Linked DNA regions of Halorhodospira halophila SL1. The protein of the gene in region 3 interacts with the protein of the main gene of each other region in a pairwise test. Links are inferred from orthologs where the notes say so. Each region holds a gene or a part of one and is shown on either strand. Other genes may lie near its edges. The genes, in order: nth, groL and aceE.

What was found.
Region 1: the proteins of aceE (region 3) and nth interact in binary tests that used the Escherichia coli proteins (3 or more experiments, as listed by UniProt). The link is inferred for Halorhodospira halophila SL1 from one-to-one orthologs.
Region 2: the proteins of aceE (region 3) and groL interact in binary tests that used the Escherichia coli proteins (3 or more experiments, as listed by UniProt). The link is inferred for Halorhodospira halophila SL1 from one-to-one orthologs.

Annotation. Positions count from the first base shown.
Region 1 is NC_008789.1:806,252-812,629, forward strand. What follows is about bases 2,363-5,362. They hold nth (endonuclease III), read left to right. Parts: upstream 2,363-3,541; coding sequence 3,542-4,183; downstream 4,184-5,362. Other genes in these bases: HHAL_RS03715 (RnfABCDGE type electron transport complex subunit G), read left to right, coding at 2,363-2,911; HHAL_RS03720 (electron transport complex subunit E), read left to right, coding at 2,908-3,552; HHAL_RS03730 (argininosuccinate synthase), read right to left, coding at 4,277-5,362. Also shown: electron transport complex subunit RsxC, read left to right, coding at 1-1,266; HHAL_RS03710 (RnfABCDGE type electron transport complex subunit D), read left to right, coding at 1,269-2,240; more of HHAL_RS03715, read left to right, coding at 2,237-2,362; more of HHAL_RS03730, read right to left, coding at 5,363-5,488; argF (ornithine carbamoyltransferase), read right to left, coding at 5,519-6,378. UniProt on the Escherichia coli protein: DNA repair enzyme that has both DNA N-glycosylase activity and AP-lyase activity. The DNA N-glycosylase activity releases various damaged pyrimidines from DNA by cleaving the N-glycosidic bond, leaving an AP (apurinic/apyrimidinic) site.
Region 2 is NC_008789.1:2,563,168-2,569,518, forward strand. Bases 2,291-5,263 are described here. They hold groL (chaperonin GroEL), read left to right. Parts: upstream 2,291-2,937; coding sequence 2,938-4,590; downstream 4,591-5,263. Other genes in these bases: cutA (divalent-cation tolerance protein CutA), read right to left, coding at 2,291-2,344; groES (co-chaperone GroES), read left to right, coding at 2,572-2,862; HHAL_RS13370 (hypothetical protein), read left to right, coding at 4,710-5,263. Outside these bases: protein-disulfide reductase DsbD, read right to left, coding at 180-2,009; more of cutA, read right to left, coding at 2,024-2,290; more of HHAL_RS13370, read left to right, coding at 5,264-5,384; HHAL_RS11825 (lysophospholipid acyltransferase family protein), read left to right, coding at 5,308-6,351.
Region 3 is NC_008789.1:1,115,873-1,122,437, reverse strand. What follows is about bases 1,190-4,376. They hold aceE (pyruvate dehydrogenase (acetyl-transferring), homodimeric type), read left to right. Parts: upstream 1,190-1,500; coding sequence 1,501-4,176; downstream 4,177-4,376. Other genes in these bases: aceF (dihydrolipoyllysine-residue acetyltransferase), read left to right, coding at 4,179-4,376; HHAL_RS05300 (DUF502 domain-containing protein), read left to right, coding at 1,190-1,363. Outside these bases: fba (class II fructose-bisphosphate aldolase), read left to right, coding at 1-652; more of HHAL_RS05300, read left to right, coding at 722-1,189; more of aceF, read left to right, coding at 4,377-5,549; lpdA (dihydrolipoyl dehydrogenase), read left to right, coding at 5,650-6,565. UniProt on the Escherichia coli protein: Component of the pyruvate dehydrogenase (PDH) complex, that catalyzes the overall conversion of pyruvate to acetyl-CoA and CO(2).

The DNA.
Region 1 (6,378 bases), 310 kb from region 3 along the record:
CACGCCCCCACCTCCGGGGTGGTCAGCGCCATCGAGCGCCGGCCCATCGTCCACCCGGCCGGCGGCACCGCGCCGTGCCTGATCGTCGAGAGTGACGGCGCCGACTGCCGCGAGACCCCCATGCCGCCCATCGAGGCGCCCCTGCAGGCCGACCCCGAGGCCCTGCTGCGGCGCATCGGCGAGGCCGGCGTACGCGGCATGGGCGGCGCCGCCTTCCCCTCGGCGCTGAAGCTCGCCGACGGCGCCCGCAGCGGCGTCGACACCCTGGTGGTCAACGGCGTCGAGTGCGACACCTACCTCACCTGTGACGAGACCCTGCTGCGCATGCGCGCCGCGGCCATCATCGACGGCGCGCGCATCGCCGCCCGGGCCTGCGGCGCCGAGCGCATCCTGGTGGCGGTCAAGAACTCCGCCCCCGAGGCCGCGGCAGCGGCCGAGGCCGCCATCGAGGCCAGCGAGGCCGACATCCAGGTGGTGCGCGTCGGCGGCGACTATCCCGCGGGCAACGAGCGGCACATCGTCTACCCGACCACCGGGCGCACGGTCCCCGCCGGTGCCCGGCCACCGGCGGTGGGGGTGGTCTGCCAGAACGTCTCCACCCTCGACGCCATCCACCGCGCCGTCCATTACGGCGAGCCGTCGGTGGAGCGGCTGGTCACGGTCACCGGCGGCGGTATCGCCGAGCCGGGCAACTACTGGGTGCGGGTCGGCACCCCGCTGAACGCCCTGATCGGCCAGGCCGGCACGCCCGGCTGCCGGACCATCGTCGGCGGCGGCATCATGGGCACCCCGGTCACCGACCGGCAGGTGCCGCTGACCCACGGCATGAACGGGATCGTGGTCGAGTCCGCCGACGAGGCGCCGCTGTTCGAGCAGCCGTGCATCAGCTGCGGGCGCTGCGCCGAGGTCTGCCCCGAGGGCCTGCAGCCGTTCGAGATGGCCCGGCGCATCCGCGCCGGCGTCGATGTCGGCGAGGCCGCCGAGCACATCGACCTCGACCCGATGCGCTGCACCGGCTGCTCGAGCTGCGAACTGGTCTGCCCCAGCTCCATTCCCCTGGCCGGCATCACCGGCCACGCCCGGGACGCCGCCCGCGCCCGCCTGCGTGAGCGCGAGCAGGCCGAGCGGGCCCGGCAACGCCACGAGGCCCGGCAGGCCCGCGAGGCGCGCCGCCAGCGCGAGAAGGAAGAGGCACGCCGGCGCAAGCGCGAGGCCATGGCCGCCCAGGCCGAACAGAACCGCCCGAGCGAGACCACGGAGGGTTGAGCTTGGCGGCACCCACAACGCCCAGGATCATGGGATGGGTCCTGCTCGCCCTCCTGCCGGGGGCGGGCGTGCTGGTGTGGCTCTTCGGCGTCGGCGTGCTCCTGAACATCACTGCCGCGCTGACCGCCGGCGTCGCCGCCGAGGCCGCGGCGCTGCGCCTGCGCGGCCGCCCGGTGGCCCCGGCCCTGACCGACGGCAGCACGCCCCTGGCGGCCCTGATCATCGGCATCGCCCTGCCGCCCCTGCTGCCCTTCTGGATCCCCGCCCTGGCCGGCGCCCTGGCCGTGCTGCTGGGCAAGCAGGTCTACGGCGGGCTGGGGCAGAACATCTTCAATCCGGCCATGGTCGGCTACCTGGCGGTGGTCCTCGCCTTCCCCCAGGCGGTGAGCCTGTGGCCGGCCCCGGAGACCGGCGTGGGGGCCGCGGTACCCGCCACCGAGGCCCTGCACTACTTCCTCACCGGCGCCCTGCCGCCCATTGCCGACGCCATGACCCACGCCACGCCGCTGGACCGGCTGGCCACCGAGGGCTTCGCCGCCCTGCCCGGCGATGGCGGCCTGTGGGGGCAGACCCAGGCCGCCGGCGCCTGGCTGTGGCTCGGCGCCGCCTTGCTGCTCGGCGGCGCCGGCCTGCTGGCCCTGCGCATCGTCGACTGGCGCCTGCCGGTCGGGGTGCTGGTCGGCACCGCCGCCACCGCGGCGCTGCTGCAGCTCGGTGACGGCGCCCCGGTCCTCTTTCACCTGCTCTCCGGGGCAACCCTGCTGGTGGCCTTCTTCATCGCCACGGACCCGGTCAGCGCCCCGCGGGAGCCCACGGCGCGGCTGATCTACGCCGCACTGATCGGCGTGGTGGCGCTGGTCATCCGCGAACTCGGCGGCCACCCGGACGGCTTCGCCTTCGCCGTGCTGATGCTCAACGCCACCGCGCCGCTGCTCGACTACGTGGTACGCCGCAGCGCCGGGGAGGCCGCATGACCCTACCGGTGAGCCTGCGCGCCGGGGGCATCCTCGCCCTGTTCGTGGGCGTCGGGCTGGCCGCCGTGGCCCTGGTCCACGAGCAGACCCGGGAGCGGATCGCCACCGCCGAACGGCAGGTGGTCCTTGATCGTCTGGCCGCCGTCCTGCCCGAGGGCCACGACAACGCCCCCGAGGACCAGGTCTACCAGCGCCCCACCCCACTGGATCACGACACCCCGTTGCGCATCTACCCGGCCTACGCCGGCGACGAGTACCTGGGCGCGGCGGTGGAGGTGGAGACCCCGGAGGGCTACGCCGGCACCATCCGCCTGCTCGTCGGCCTCGACGCCGACGGCCGGGTCCTGGGCGTGCGCACCGTGGCCCACCGCGAGACGCCGGGGCTGGGCGACGCCATCGAGACCGCACGCAGCGACTGGATGTACGGCTTCGACGACCGGACCCTGGGCGACCCGCCGGAGGACGACTGGCGCGTGCGCCAGGACGGCGGGCAGTTCGACGGCATCACCGGGGCGACCATCACCGCCCGGGCGGTGGTCGACGCCGTGCGCGAGGTGCTGATCGACTACACCGCCGAGCCGGAGGCCTACCGCGGTGTCGACCAGGCCGAGGACGGCACCGCCGTCGACCCCGAGGCCGACGGCCACAGTGACGAGGGCCCCACCGGATGAGCGAGACCCCCACCCCACGCAGCATCTTCCGCGACGGCCTGTGGGGCAACAACGCCGCCCTGGTCCAGCTGCTCGGCCTTTGCCCACTGCTGGCGGTAACCACCACCGCCGTGGCCGGGCTCGGCCTGGGCATCGCCACCCTGCTGGTGGTCACCGCCTCCAGCGTGGTGGTCTCGCTGATCCGCAACCTCGTCCCCCAGGACGTGCGCATCCCGGTCTTTATCCTGGTCATCGCCGCCTTCGTCACCATCGTCGAGCTGGTGGTGGCGGCGTGGCTCCACGACCTCTACCGCACCCTGGGCCTGTTCCTGCCCCTGATCGTCACCAACTGCGCCATCCTCGCCCGGGCCGAGGCGTTCGCCTCGCGCCAGCCGGTGGGCCCGGCGGCGCTGGACGGCATCGCCACCGGCACCGGCTTCGCCGCCGTGCTCATCGTCCTCGGCGCCCTGCGCGAGCTCATCGGCCGCGGCACCCTGCTCGACGGCGCCGAACAGCTCTTCGGTCCGATCGCCGCGAACTGGACGCTCGAGCTGGTCGACGGCGACGTCTTCCTGCTGGCCATCCTGCCGCCGGGGGCGTTCATCGGCCTGGCCCTGCTGCTGGCGATCAAGAACCGCATCGACGACCGCCATGGACGCTGAGCAGCGCCACGAGCTCTACCGGCGGCTGAGAGAGGCGCTGCCCGAGCCGGAGACCGAGCTCCTCTACGAGACCCCCTACGAGCTGCTGGTGGCGGTCTCGCTCTCGGCGCAGAGCACCGATGAGAGCGTCAACCGCGCCACCCGGCAGCTCTTCCCGGTGGCCAACACCCCCGAGGCGATGCTCGCCCTCGGCGAGGCCGGCCTCAAGCCGTACATCCAGCACATCGGGCTCTACAACAACAAGGCGCGCAACATCATCGCCGCCAGCCAGCAGCTCATCGAGCACCACGACGGCCAGGTGCCCCGCGACCGCCCGGCCCTGGAGGCCCTGCCCGGGGTCGGGCGCAAGACGGCCAACGTCATCCTCAACGTCGCCTTCGGCGAGCCGACCATCGCCGTGGATACGCACATCTTCCGCGTCGCCAACCGCACCGGGCTGGCCCCGGGGAAGAACGTCCGCGAGGTGGAGGCGGGGCTGGAGGCGGTGACGCCGGAGCCGTTCCGACTCCACGCCCACCACTGGCTGATCCTGCACGGGCGCTACACCTGCACCGCCCGCCGCCCGCGCTGCGGGGCGTGCGTGATCGCTGATCTGTGCGCCTTCCCGGAGAAAGACCCGGAACGGACCTAAGAGGTGGGGGCACCGGCCACGGCGCCATGAGGGGGCGCAGCCCACCGGCACCGCTACCGACGGGGCGCCGGCAGCGGTGCCTCCGCGCCGGGGTCAGCCGCGGCGCTTGGCGCCGAGGCGCAGCCGCAGGGCGTTGAGGCGGATGAAGCCCTCGGCGTCCTTCTGGTCGTAGGCGCCGGCGTCGTCCTCGAAGGTGGCCACCGAGGCGTCGAAGAGGCTCTTCGGCGACTGGCGGCCGACGACGATGACGTTGCCCTTGTAGAGCTTCAGGCGCACGGTGCCCTCGACGTCCTGCTGGGTCTGGTCGATCATCGCCTGCAGCGCCTCGCGCTCCGGGGCGAACCAGTAGCCGTTGTAGACCAGCTCGGCGTAGCGCGGCATCAGCTCGTCCTTCAGGTGCGCCGCATCGCGATCCAGGGTGATCGACTCCATGGCACGGTGGGCGCGCAGCAGGATGGTGCCGCCGGGGGTCTCGTAGCAGCCGCGGGACTTCATGCCCACGTAGCGGTTCTCGACGATGTCGATCCGGCCGATGCCGTGGCGCGCCCCCAGGTCGTTGAGCCGGCCGAGCAGCGCCGCCGGCGAGAGCCGCTCGCCGTCGATGGCCACCGGATCGCCACCGGCGAAGGCGATGTCGATGTACTGCGGCTCGTCCGGCGCCGCCTCCGGCGCGTTGGTCCACAGCCACATCGCCTCCTCGGCCTCGGTCCAGGTGTCCTCCAGGACCCCGCCCTCGTAGGAGATGTGCAGCAGGTTGGCGTCCATGGAGTACGGCGCGCCGCCCTCCTCGCGCTTGCCCTCGATGTCGATGCCGTGGCGCTCGGCGTACTGCAGGAGCCGCTCGCGGGAGTTGAGGTCCCACTCCCGCCACGGGGCGATGACCTTGATCCCCGGCTCGAGGCCGTAGTAGCCGAGCTCGAAGCGGACCTGATCATTGCCCTTGCCGGTGGCGCCGTGGGCGACGGCGTCGGCGCCGGTCTCGCGGGCGATCTCCACCTGCCGCTTGGCGATCAGCGGCCGGGCGATGGAGGTGCCGAGCAGGTACTCGCCCTCGTAGACGGCGTTGGCGCGGAACATCGGGAAGACGAAGTCGCGGGCGAACTCCTCGCGCAGATCATCGACGTAGATCTCGCGGATCCCGAACGCCTCCGCCTTGCGCCGGGCGGGCTCCAGCTCCTCGCCCTGGCCCAGATCGGCGGTGAATGTCACCACCTCGCAGCCGTAGGTCTCCTCGAGCCACTTGAGGATCACGGAGGTGTCGAGACCGCCGGAGTAGGCGAGTACGACCTTCTTGACGTCCGACATGGGGAGCTCCTCGGTATTCAGGTTCAGGGGTCAGTATCCCAGCATCAGGAATTCAAGCAGCGCCTTCTGGGCGTGCAGGCGATTCTCCGCCTCGTCCCAGACGACGCTCTGCGGTCCTTCGAGCACCGCGGCCTCCACCTCCTCGCCCCGGTGGGCCGGCAGGCAGTGCATGAACAGCGCCTGCTCGCCGGCACACTCCATCAGCGACTCGGTCACGCAGAAGCCGCGGAAGGCCTCCTCGCGGGCCGCCTGCTCGCTCTCCTGGCCCATGCTCGCCCAGACGTCGGTGGTGACCAGGTCGGCGCCCTCGGCGGCGGCGTAGGCGTCGTCGAAGACCTGGACGCGGTCACCGCCCAGCGCCAGGATGTCCGCCTCCGGGCGGTACCCCGGCGGCGCGGCGATGTGCAGGTCGAAGCCGAGCAGGCCAGCGGCCTCGATCCAGCTATGGCACATGTTGTTGCCGTCGCCGATCCACGCCACGCGCCGGTCGGTGATCGGCCCGCGGTGCTCGGTGAAGGTCTGCAGATCGGCCAGCAGCTGGCACGGGTGGCACAGGTCCGAGAGGCCGTTGATCACCGGCGCCGCCGAGTGGCCGGCGAAGCGCTCCAGCATATCGTGGCCGAAGGTGCGGATCATCACCGCATCGACCATGCGCGAGACCACCCGGGCGGTGTCCTCCACCGGCTCGCCGCGCCCAAGCTGGGTATCCCGCGGCGAGAGGAACAGGGCGTGGCCCCCGAGCTGCGCCATGCCGGCCTCGAAGGAGACCCGGGTGCGGGTGGAGGATTTCTCGAAGACCATCCCCAGCACCCGGCCCTGCAGGGGCTGGTGCAGATGCCCGGCACGGTGCATGTCGCGCAGCTCCGTGGCCCGGCGCAGCAGCTGGTGGA
Region 2 (6,351 bases), 1.4 Mb from region 3 along the record:
ACCCGACTCGCACCGCCCGCGATTCTGACTGAGCGCCGGAAGATTGTCTAGTTTTACGGTGATCCCGACACAATCCCGGCCGTTTCGCCGGGGATGCCTGCGACCGATTGTCCACGCCCACCGTCCACGCCGGCCGGCTACCCCGGCCGGCGTGGACCGCAACGTCCCAGACCCCCCGGTCACCCACCGAAGGCCTCGCGCGTGCGCTCGGCAAACGCCTCGGCGTCCTTGAAGCCGGCCACCCGGTACTCCGATTGCTCCTCGCCCTCGCCGTTGTAGAACAGGATCGCGGGAGGCAGATAGACGCCGTAGGCCTCCATCAGTTCCCGATCAGCATCGGTCATGTCGGTGACGTCGATGCGTACCTTCTCGGCGCCTTCAAGGGCCGCCTGGACCCGGTCATCCGGAAGCGTACGCTCCTCAAGCTGGACACAGTAGACGCACCACTCGGCCGAGAAGTCGATCACCACCGGGCGCCCCGCCTCGCGGGCCTCGTCAAGCAGCTCCTCAAGCTCATCGAGGGTCTCGACGTGCCGCCACTCCTCGAGCACCTGGGCGCGGGCCTGGGCGTATGGGTCGCCGGTGATCCCCACCCAGGGGCGCAGCGGGTCACCGGCACCGGTGACCGCCCCGAGGACCTGGGCAGCACCGGCTACCGCCAGCACGGCCGCCAGCGTGGCCCCGGCGCCCCGGGCCGGCACCGAACCACCGGTGCCGCGACTGCGCAGCAGCCGCCAGGCCAGCCACACCGCAGCCGCCAGCAGCAACACCGCCCAACCAGCGAGCACCAGCCCATCCGGCATCAGCCGGGACGACATCCACCACGCCACGCCGAGGAAGATGAAGCCGAAGACCTGCTTGACCGACTCCATCCACGGACCCGAGCGCGGCATCCAGCGCCCGGCGGCCGTGCCGACCGCCAGCAACGGCGCCCCCATACCCAGGGCCATGATGTAGAGCGCGCCGGCGCCCAGCACCACCTCACCGGTGTTGCCGATGAATGCCAGGGCGGCCACCAGCGCCGGCCCCGAGCAGGCACCGACGATCAGCGTGGAGAGCACACCCATGGCTGCCACGCCCGCCACCTGCCCGCCGGGCAGACGGCTGGAGGCGGCCTGCAGCCGCCCCTGGACCGACGCCGGCATCTGCAGGTTGTAGAGGCCGAACATCGCCAGCGCCAGGGCGACGAACAGGGCACTGAAGGCCACGGTAACCACCGGCCCCTGCAGATCGGCCTGGATGGCCCGCCCGGAGAGTCCGGCCAATGCACCGGCCAGGGCGTAGGTGATCGCCATGCCCTGGACATAGACGAAGGACAGCCAGAGCGCTCGACCGGTACCCGGCCGCCCGCCGCCCGGCTGGCTACCGACGATCAGCCCCGAGAGGATGGGGATCATCGGGTAGATGCAGGCGGTGAAGGCCAGCAACAGCCCGGCGGCAAAGAAACCGCCGAGGATGGCCCACAGATTCCCCCCACCGAGCAGCGCCTCCAGCTCGCCCATGGGGCCCTGGCCGCCGCCCCCGGCGGCACCGGCACCGCCGGAGCCATCGCTGTACTGTACCGCGCCGGAGGCGATCTCGGCTTCCAGACTGCTCGGCGGATAGCAGAGGGATTCGGGCTCGTTGCAGCCCTGGAACTCGGCGTAGAGCTGCGCCCCCTCGCCGACCGGTTCGGCGGTCTGCAGGTGCACCTGCAGCGTACCCCGGTAGATGACCACATCCCCGAAGAACTCATCGGAGAAGGCCTCGCCACTGGGGTAGGAGACCTCGATGATCTCGTTGTCGCCGTCGCGCAGCTCGAAGTCGAAGGCGTGGCGATAGAGGTAGTGGTCCTCGGCCACATCCCAGCGAGCGACCAGGCGATCCTCGCCCACCTGCTCGACGGTGAACGGGAAGATCTCCTGTTGATCCACCATTCCCTGTGCCGGGGTGGCCGCCACCAGCAGACCCAACGCCAGCCACAGCGCGGCGACCAGGCCACCTCGGTCGAATCGCATCCTGCCCGTCATCGAGTCATGCCCTCCTACCGGGTTTCTTCACGTATCCAGTCCAGGAACCCTGACAGGCCCTTTTCGATGCCGACCGCGATCACCTCCGGAAGTTCATAGGGATGCCGCTCCACAAGCAGCCCCTCCAATCGGGTGTAGGCAAAATCCGACGTCTTGATCACCAAGAGGCACTCCGTCTCGGCCTGCGCCTCCCCCTCCCAGTAGAAGACCGAGGTCACCCCCGGGACGATGTTGACGCAGGCGGCGAGCCGGGCCTCCACCACCTCGCCGGCCAGCCGGCGGGCGGTCTCCCCGTCGGGGCAGGTGCACAGGACGACCAGCTCCTTACTCGACATCGCTGAACCTCCTTGGGTGGCTTGCAGGGGTTGAATTCTACCACCGCCGTCCTCATCCACTTAGAACCGGCAGGGAACGTCACCCGGGCGGGTGCCGGAAGCCCTTGACGGGTTGCAACCGAACGATATGATTAGCACTCACGATAAGCGAGTGCTAACAAGCCGCCGAAGCCGCGGCGTACCAGACACTAGAGTCCACGACCAAGAGATAGAGGGAGAGAGGACCGATGAGCATCCGTCCCCTGCACGACCGAGTGGTCATCCAGCGCCTCGAGGAAGAGCGCACTTCCCCGGGCGGCATCGTCATCCCGGATACCGCGGCCGAGAAGCCGATGAAGGGTAAGGTCATCGCCGTGGGCCACGGCAAGACCCTCGACAACGGCGAGCGCCGCCCGGTGGAGGTCAATGTCGGCGACCAGGTCCTGTTCGGCAAGTACGCCGGCACCGAGGTCAAGATCGATGGCCAGGATTACCTGGTGATGCGCGAAGACGACATCATGGCCGTCTTCGAGGGCTAACGCAGCGCCAGCGTTTAGCGCGCAGCGACCCACCAACCCGAGACCCGAACACCGAATCGAGCAGAGGAGCCAACCATGGCTGCGAAGGAAATCCGTTTCTCCGATGATGCGCGCCAGCGCATGATGAGCGGCGTCAACCAGCTGGCGAACGCCGTCAAGGTCACCCTGGGCCCGCGCGGCCGCAACGCCGTGCTCGAGAAGAGCTTCGGCGCCCCCACCGTCACCAAGGACGGCGTCTCCGTCGCCAAGGAGATCGAGCTCGAAGATCACTTCGAGAACATGGGCGCCCAGATGCTCAAGGAGGTCTCCTCGCAGACCTCGGACGTCGCCGGTGACGGCACCACCACCGCCACCGTCCTGGCCCAGGCCATCCTGCGCGAGGGCATGAAGTCCCTGGCCGCGGGCATGAGCCCCATGGAGCTCAAGAAGGGCATCGAGAAGGCCACCGAGGCCGCCTCCAACTACCTGTCCGATGAGCTCTCCAAGCCCTGCGAGGACGACAACTCCATCGCCCAGGTGGGCACCATCTCCGCCAACTCCGACGAGGCCGTGGGCCGGATCATCGCCGACGCCATGGGCAAGGTCGGCAAGGAAGGTGTGATCACCGTCGAGGAGGGCTCCGGCCTGGATAACGAGCTGGATGTCGTCGAGGGCATGCAGTTCGACCGCGGTTACCTCTCCCCCTACTTCGTCACCGATCAGCAGACGATGAAGGCGGAGCTCGAGGACGCCGCGATCCTCCTCCACGACAAGAAGATCTCCAACATCCGCGATCTGCTGCCGCTGCTTGAGGGCGTGGCCAAGCAGAACCGCCCGCTGCTGATCATCGCCGAGGAGGTCGAGGGCGAGGCCCTGGCTACGCTGGTGGTCAACAACCTGCGCGGCATCGTCAAGGTCGCCGCGGTCAAGGCGCCGGGCTTCGGTGACCGCCGCAAGGCCATGCTCCAGGACATCGCCATCCTCACCGGCGGCACGGTCATCTCCGACGAGGTCGGCATGACCCTCGAGAACGCCACCGTGGACGACCTGGGCACCGCCAAGAAGGTGCAGATCTCCAAGGAGGAGACCACCATCGTCGGCGGCGCCGGCCGTCACGACGACATCATGGCCCGCGTCGAGCAGATCCGCGCCCAAATGGAGGAGTCCACCTCCGACTACGACAAGGAGAAGCTCCAGGAGCGCGTGGCCAAGCTCGTCGGCGGCGTGGCCGTGATCAAGGTCGGCGCGGCCACCGAGGTCGAGATGAAGGAGAAGAAGGCCCGCGTCGAGGACGCCCTGCACGCCACCCGCGCTGCGGTGGAAGAGGGCATCGTTCCCGGCGGTGGCACGGCCTTGATCCGCGCCCTGGCCGCCCTCGAGGGCCTGAGCGGCGCCAACGAGGAGCAGACCCAGGGCATCGCACTGGTCCGCCGTGCCATGGAAGAGCCGCTGCGCCAGCTGGTCCTCAACGCCGGCGAAGACGCCTCCGTGGTGGTCAACAAGGTCCGTGAGGGCACCGGCAACCACGGCTACAACGTGGCCACCGGCGAGTACGGCGACCTGGTACAGGCCGGCGTCCTCGACCCGACCAAGGTCACCCGCTCGGCCCTGCAGAACGCTGCCTCCGTGGCCGCGCTGATGCTGACCACCGAGGCCATGGTCGCCGACCTGCCGAAGAAGGACGACGAAGGCGGTGGCGGCGACATGGGTGGCATGGGCGGCATGGGGGGCATGGGCGGCATGATGTAAGCCGTCCGGTTCCCCGGCGCCCTGACGCCGTTAAGACCCCTGCTGGGCACGCCCCAGCGGGGGTCTTTGTTTTTGTACAATACGAGCAATCGGCACAGGCTCACCACGGGGCAACAGTGATGATGACCACTCAAAAGGCCGCAAGACGTATCCTGGGTACTAGCGCGGAGCTCTGGGTCAACCCCCAACGCATCTCGCAGCACCGGGGGAGCAAACACCCCTATACCGCGGTCATCCGTGCTCGGTACAACACCAAGCTACGTCGGCCGATCACATGGCTCAGCCGGAAATGGCACCCGTTCTTCCTGAAGCATTCCTGGTTACCAGAAGGCACCCCCATTGAGGCGGAGCCCAAGTACCGACGTATCGCGGACTTGATCGAGAAAAAAAGCAATTACCGCGAGAGCGAGTGGTACGTGAAGTTGCGCGAGGAGGTACGAACTCGGGGATCGGCGCGTTACAAATTCCGAAGGATGCGAACCGAGGCGTGCGTAGATGCGTTTTTCCAAGAGCATGTGCTGCCCTTGATCATGACCATGGAGCGGGATGGTTATCAGGCTAATCCCAGGGACGAGCATGGGACTGTCCTCGTCGGTGAAGATGGCTGCCTCTACAAGACTGGCGGCGGCAGTCACCGTTTCTACGTTGCTCGCCTGGTTGGGGTGAACCGTCTACCAGTGGCCGTCATTGGCGTTCACGAGGAGTGGGCCCGCGCGCATGGAATTGCTTGCGAACGCAGTGGGTTACAACAATTGCCCCCATTACTTCGCAACCTTGAGCAAAGATACGCATAGGATAGGTAGAGTGACCCCCACAAAGCCCCAGCAACCCCAGAAGAAAAAGAAGAAAAAAGCCTCATCCAACCCTCGACACCCACGCTACTGGCCGACTTGGGTGGGACTTGGCGTGATGCGGCTGCTTGCCCTTCTCCCGATTCCGTTGATTGGGCGCATCGGTGACGGGCTCGGAATGTTGCTGTGGGTTGCCGTCCCGCCGCGACGGCATATCGTCCGCACGAATCTTGGGCTCGCCTTCCCGGATCGTTCGCTCGCCGAGCGAAGGCGGCTCGAGCGGGCCCACTTCCGCTCCGCAGCACGGGGCATGCTTGAGGGGGCTCTGGCCTGGTGGGCATCCATCGAGCGCCTTGCCCCCTACTACACCATTGAGGGCCTGGAAAACATCGAAGTCGCCCGGCGGGCCGGACGAGGCGTGATCCTGCTGATGCCGCACTACACCACCATGGAGATGTGCGGAAAGATCATCGGTCACCACGTCCCGGATTTCCACCCCGTCTACAAACCCACCAAGGACCCTGCCTTCAACACCGCGATGGTGCGCATCCGGAGCACCGGGGTCGCGGGGCTGCTGGTCAACGACGACATGCGGGGGATCCTGCGCGTTCTGCGTAACGGTCAGGTGATCTGGTACGCACCCGACCAGGACTTCGGACGCCGTGGCTGCGTCTTTGCGCCCTTTATGGGCGTAGCCACCAGCACCCTGACGACGACCGCGCGCCTGGCTCAGCGCTCAGGCGCTCCGCTCGTGCCGCTGCACTGTGAACGCTTGCCCGGGAACCGCTGGCACGTGCGTGCCGACACCCCACTGGAAGGGTTTCCGAGCGGCGATGACGAAAAAGATGCAACCCGCATCAACTCGGTCATCGAGGCCCAGGTCCGGCAGGCGCCGGAGCAGTACCTGTGGCTGCACCGCCGCTTCAAGACGCGCCCCGACCCCGACGCCCCCAACCCCTACACCCGGCCA
Region 3 (6,565 bases):
CGTCGAGGGCGAGATCGGTGTGCTCGGCTCCCTAGAGACGGGTGAGGCCGGCAAGGAGGACGGCGTCGGCGCTGAGGGCAAGATGGACAAGGACAAGCTCCTCACCGATCCCGAGGAGGCGGCCCAGTTCGTCCGCGATACCCACGTCGACGCCCTCGCCATCGCCTGCGGCACCAGCCACGGTGCCTACAAGTTCACCCGCCCGCCGACGGGCGACATCCTGGCCATCAGCCGGATCAAGGAGATCCACCAGCGTCTGCCGGACACCCACCTGGTGATGCACGGCAGCTCCCAGGTGCCGCAGGAGTGGCTGGAGCTGATCAACCGCTTCGGCGGCGAGATCCCCGAGACCTACGGCGTGCCGGTCGAGGAGGTCCAGGAGGGCATCCGCAACGGCGTGCGTAAGGTCAACATCGACACGGACCTGCGCCTGGCCTCCACCGGTGCGGTGCGCAAGCACCTGGCCGAGAACCCGTCGAACTTCGACCCGCGTAAGTTCCTGAAGGCCTCCACCGAGGCCATGAAGGAGATCTGCAAGGCCCGCTACGAGGCCTTCGGTTCGGCGGGCATGGCCTCCAAGATCAAGCCGATCGCGCTGGAGACCATGGTCGAGCGCTACGAGTCCGGCGAGCTCGCCCCCAAGGTGAGCTGAGCCCGGAGCGGTCCCCAGTGCCTGGCCGGGGCGCCCTCGCGCCCCGGCGGGTGGGCGGGGAGGATCATCATGCGCAGGATTGGCGGGATATTCCTCAAGGGGCTGCTGGCCGTCCTGCCGGCAGTCGTCACCCTTTATCTTCTCTACTGGCTGATCATCACCGCCGAGCGGGCGCTCGGCAGCATCGTCCAGCTTGTCATCCCCGAGACCTGGTACCACCCCGGCCTGGGTGTCGCCCTGGCGGTGGCCGGCATCTTCGCCATCGGCGTGCTGCTCAATTTCTATCTCCTGCGCCGCCTGTGGGAGTGGTTCGAACAGATCCTCCTGCAGCTCCCGGTGGTCAAGACCATCTACGGCGCCGTGCAGGATCTCACCGGGTTCGTCTCCCGTGCCGAAGAGTTGGGTGACCAGGTGGTCACGGTGCCGCTGCCCGGCAGCGACTACCGGGTCCTCGGCGTGGTCACCCGCAGACAGTGGGAAGGCGTGGCCGAGGGGCTGGGCGACGAGCACACCATCGCCGTTTACACCCCGATGAGCTATCAGGTGGGTGGCTACACGCTGCTGGCGCCGGCCTCCGTGGTCGAGCCGGTGGACATGAGTGTCGAGGACGCCATGCGGTTTGCGGTGACCGCGGGCATGTCGACCCGCAAGAGCGCCTCCCTCGACGAACTGCTCGAGGACTCGGCACACGACCCGGGCAGGGAGGGGTAGGGCATAGGCGATAAGAACAACAATGCTCGCCCGTCTGCGGGGAATGCCCGGGGGCCCACAAGGCCGCCGGGTGCGGCCTGGCCACCCGCCGTGTCGCGCCCCGTGGGCCCCGGCGACTCTTAACCAGGAGGTAGACCATGCAATCGATACCCGAGTTGCGCGACGATCCGGATCCGGAGGAGATCCAGGAGTGGCTCGACGCCCTGGATGCGGTGATCGAACACGAGGGCCCCGAGCGGGCACAGCAGATCCTGGAGCACCTGGTCAGCAAGGGCCGCCGACGCTTGGGGCACCTACCATTCAAGGCCACGACCGGCTACATCAACACCATCCCCCGCCACCTGGAGGTCCGTCCGCCGGAGTACACCGATCACCACCTGGAGTGGCGCATCCGGGCGCTGGTGCGCTGGAACGCCATCGCCATGGTGGTCGCCGCTAACCGTGAGCACGACGGCATCGGTGGGCACATCGCCAGCTACGCCTCGGCCTGCACGCTCTACGAGGTCGGCTTCAACCACTTCTGGCGGGCCCCCAACGAGGAGCAGGACGGCGATCTGGTCTTCTTCCAGGGCCACTCGGCACCGGGCATCTACGCCCGCGCCTACCTCGAAGGCCGGCTCAGCGCCGAGCAACTGGCGGGCTTCCGCCAGGATGTCGACGGCGACGGTGTCAGCTCCTACCCGCACCCGTGGCTGATGCCCGACTTCTGGCAGTTCCCCACCGTCTCCATGGGCCTCGGCCCCATCCAGGCGGTGCAGCAGGCGCGCATGATGAAGTACCTCCACCACCGCGGGATTGAGGACACCAGCGGTCGGAAGGTCTGGTGCTTCATGGGTGATGGCGAGATGGACGAGCCGGAGTCCATGGGCTCCATCGGCCTCGCCGCCCGCGAGCAGCTCGACAACCTGATCTTCGTGGTCAACTGCAACCTGCAGCGTCTCGACGGTCCGGTACGTGGCAACGGCAAGATCATCCAGGAACTCGAGGGCGAGTTCCGCGGCGCCGGCTGGAACGTCATCAAGGTGATCTGGGGCTCGCGCTGGGACCCACTGCTGGAGCTCGACCACGAGGGGCTCCTGCAGCAGCGCATGGAGGAGGCCGTCGACGGCGAGTACCAGGCCTTCAAGGCGCGCGGCGGCGATTACACGCGCAAGCACTTCTTCGCCAAGGATCCAGAGCTGGAGAAGATGGTCGCCGGCATGTCGGACTACGACATCTACCGGCTCAACCGCGGTGGCCACGACCCGCACAAGGTCTACGCCGCCTACCACGCCGCGGTGAACCACACCGGGCAGCCCACCGTGATCCTGGCCAAGACGGTCAAGGGCTACGGCATGGGCGAGGCCGGCGAGGGGCAGAACATCACCCACCAGCAGAAGAAGATGGGCGAGAACGCCCTGCGCCGGTTCCGGGATCACTACGAGATCCCCATCCCCGACGAGCAGCTCAAGGAGACGCCCTTCTACAAGCCCGACGACGACGCCCCGGAGATGCGCTATCTCCACGAGCGTCGCCAGGCCCTGGGCGGCTATATGCCGGTGCGCTACGAACGGGCCCCGGCGCTCGAGGTGCCGGAGCTCTCCGCCTTCGACGCCCTGCTCAAAGACAGCGGCGAGCGGGAACTCTCCACCACCATGGCCTTCGTGCGCGCCCTGACGGTACTCACCCGCGACAAACAGGTCGGCCAGCGGGTGGTGCCCATCATCCCCGACGAGGCGCGCACCTTCGGCATGGAGGGGCTGTTCCGTCAGCTCGGCATCTACTCCAACGTCGGCCAGCTCTACGAGCCCGAAGACGCCGACCAGCTGATGTCCTACCGCGAGGCGCAGACCGGGCAGATCCTCGAGGAAGGCCTCGACGAGGCCGGGGCCATGTCCTCGTGGATGGCCGCGGCCACGTCCTACGCCAACCACGGCGTCAACATGATCCCCTTCTACATCTTCTACTCCATGTTCGGCTTCCAGCGCGTGGGGGATCTGTGCTGGGCGGCTGGGGATATCCAGGCCCGCGGCTTCCTCATCGGCGGCACCGCTGGCAGGACCACCCTCAACGGCGAGGGGCTGCAGCACCAGGACGGCCACAGCCACGTCCTCGCCTCGACCATCCCCAACTGCGTCTCCTACGACCCGGCCTTCGACTACGAGCTGGCGGTGATCGTCCAAGACGGGCTGCGGCGGATGTACGCCGAGCAGGAGAACTGCTTCTACTACCTGACCGTCTACAACGAGAACCACACCCACCCGGCGATGCCGGAGGGGGCCGAGGAGGGGATCCGCCGCGGCATGTACCTCTTCCGGGCCGGGCCCGAGAAGAAGGGGCCGCGGGTGCAGCTGATGGGCTCGGGCAGCATCTTCCGCGAGGTGTTGGCGGCGGCGGATCTGCTCGCCAACGACTTCGGCGTCCACGCCGACATCTGGAGCTGCCCCTCGTTCACCGAGTTGGCCCGCGACGGGATGGTCTGCGCCCGGGCCAATCGGCTCCACCCGGAGGCGGAGCGCCGCCAGTCCTACCTGCAGGCGTGCCTGGAGAGGTACAGCGGTCCGGCGGTCGCCGCCACGGACTACATGCGCGCCTACCCCGATCAGATCCGCCCCTACATCGGGCGCAAGTTCTGGTCCCTGGGGACCGACGGTTTTGGCCGCTCGGATACCCGGGAGAAGCTCCGGCGCTTCTTTGAGGTGGACCGCCACCACATCGCCGCAGCGGCCCTCTACGCCCTCGCCGATGAGGGCACCATCGAGGCCGCGAAGGTCAGCGAGGCCATCGGCAAGTACCAGCTGGCGGCGGATGCCCCGAACCCGTGGGAGGTGTGACCGTGGCGGAACAGGAGCTCAAGGTACCGGATATCGGCGGCTTCGAGGAGGTGGAGGTCATCGAGGTCCTGGTTGCGCCCGGCGACCGGATCGAGGCCGAGCAGTCGCTGATCACACTGGAGTCCGACAAGGCGAGCATGGAGGTGCCGGCCGAGGTCGGGGGCGAGATCCGAGCGGTGCATGTGGCCGTGGGGGATACCGTCTCCGAGGGGAGTGTCGTTGCCACCGTTGATCCTGTCGCCGAGCCGGCGGAACCGGCGACGCAGGCCGAGGCCCCGGCCGCCGCGGGTGGCCCGGCGGAGGAAACGGCCCCGTCGGCCGATGGCGGCGCGCCAGCGACCGCGGCCCCCGCCGCCGCGGCGCAACCGGCTGCCTCCGCGGGCAGTGGCGGGGGCGCTGCAGCCGGAGGTGTCGACGAGTCGCCGGCGATCGACCGCGACGGCCATCGCGCCGCCCACGCCAGCCCCTCGGTACGCCGCTACGCCCGCGAGCTCGGGGTCGATCTCTCCCGCGTGCAGGGCAGCGGGCGTAAGGGGCGCATCCGCCGTGAGGACGTGGAGGCCTACGTCAAGCAGGTGATGCAGGGCCAGGAGGCGCCGCCGGCTGGCGCCGCCGGTGCCCCCGCTGCCGAAGGGGCCGGCATCCCGCCGATCCCGGAGCAGGACTTCAGCCGCTTCGGCGAGGTGGAGCGCGTGCCGCTCACCCGTATCCAGCGCCTCTCGGGGCCGCACCTGCACCGGAGCTGGCTGAATGTCCCGCACGTGACCCAGTTCGACGAGGCCGATATCACCGAGATGGAGGCGTTCCGCCAATCTCTCAAGAAGGAGGCCGAGGCGCGGGGGGTGAAGCTGACCCCGCTGGCCTTCCTGGTCCGGGCGGCGGCCGCCGCCCTGGCGGAGTATCCGCGTTTTAACGCCAGCCTTTCGGCGGACGGGCAGGAGCTGATCCTCAAGCACTACTGCCACATCGGCGTCGCCGTCGACACCCCGGAGGGGCTGGTGGTGCCGGTGCTGCGTGACGCCGACCAGAAAGGCGTCCTGCAGATCGCCGAGGACCTCGGCACCCTCTCGGCCAAGGCCCGGGACGGCAAGCTCGGTCCGGCGGACATGCAGGGCGGCTGCTTCTCCATCTCGAGCCTCGGTGGTATCGGCGGTACCGCGTTCACGCCCATTGTCAACGCTCCGGAAGTGGCCATCCTCGGTGTCTCCCGGTCGCAGACCCGGCCGGTGTGGGATGGGCAGACCTTCCAGCCGCGGCTGATGCTCCCGCTGTCGCTCTCCTACGACCACCGGGTCATCGATGGCGCCATGGCTGCCCGCTTCACCAACTACCTGAGCCAGGTCCTCGGCGACCTGCGCCGGCTGGTGTTGTAGGCAGGCAATCGCTCAGGGGGCGCGGGGGCCGGTGGTCGCCCCCGCGCAAACCACGGCCGGCGCCCTGCGCCGGCGGTCTCGGTAAGGATTGGAGCACGGCATGGCTGAGCAACAGGTCAAGGTACCGGATATCGGCGGCTTCGAGGCCGTAGAGGTTATCGAGGTGCTGGTCGGCCCCGGGGATCGGATCGAGTCCGAACAGTCGCTGATCACGCTGGAGTCCGACAAGGCGAGCATGGAGGTGCCGGCCTCCGCCGCCGGCGTGGTCCGCGAGGTCCATGTGGCGGTGGGCGACACCGTCTCCGAAGGGGCGCCCATCCTGACCCTCGAGGCGGAGGCGGAGGCGGACGCGGCAGGTGGCAACGAGGAGCGCGCGGCGCCCCCGGGCGAGTCGGCCGAGGCGCCGTCGCCGGGTCCGGTCGAGCCGACCGCGCCAGCCCCGGCGGCGGCAGCTGCTGGCGCGCCGCAGGACCCGGACTGCGACGTGGTGGTCCTGGGGGCGGGGCCGGGCGGCTACAGTGCCGCCTTTCGGGCCGCCGATCTGGGCCTGAAGGTGGTGCTGGTGGATCGCTACCCGGTCCTCGGCGGCGTCTGCCTCAACGTCGGGTGTATCCCCTCCAAGGCGCTGCTCCACGCCGCCAAGGTGGTGGACGAGGCCGATCAATTCGCTGCCCACGGGATCGCCTTCGGCAAGCCGAAGATCGATCTGGAGCAGCTCAACGACTGGAAGCGCGGCATCATCAAGCAGCTGACCCAGGGGCTGGCGGGGATCGCCAAGCAGCGCAAGGTCGAGGTGGTCACCGGCGAAGCGGCCTTTGCCGACGCCCACCACCTGCACGTGTCGGGGGACGACGGCGCACGCACGATCAGCTTCCGGCACTGCATCGTCGCGGCCGGCTCGCGTCCGGCGATCCCGCCGTCGCTGGCGGTGGACGATCCGCGGGTGATGGACTCCACCGGTGCGCTCAAGCTTGAGGAGATCCCGGACCGGCTGTTGGTGGTCGGTGGCGGCATCA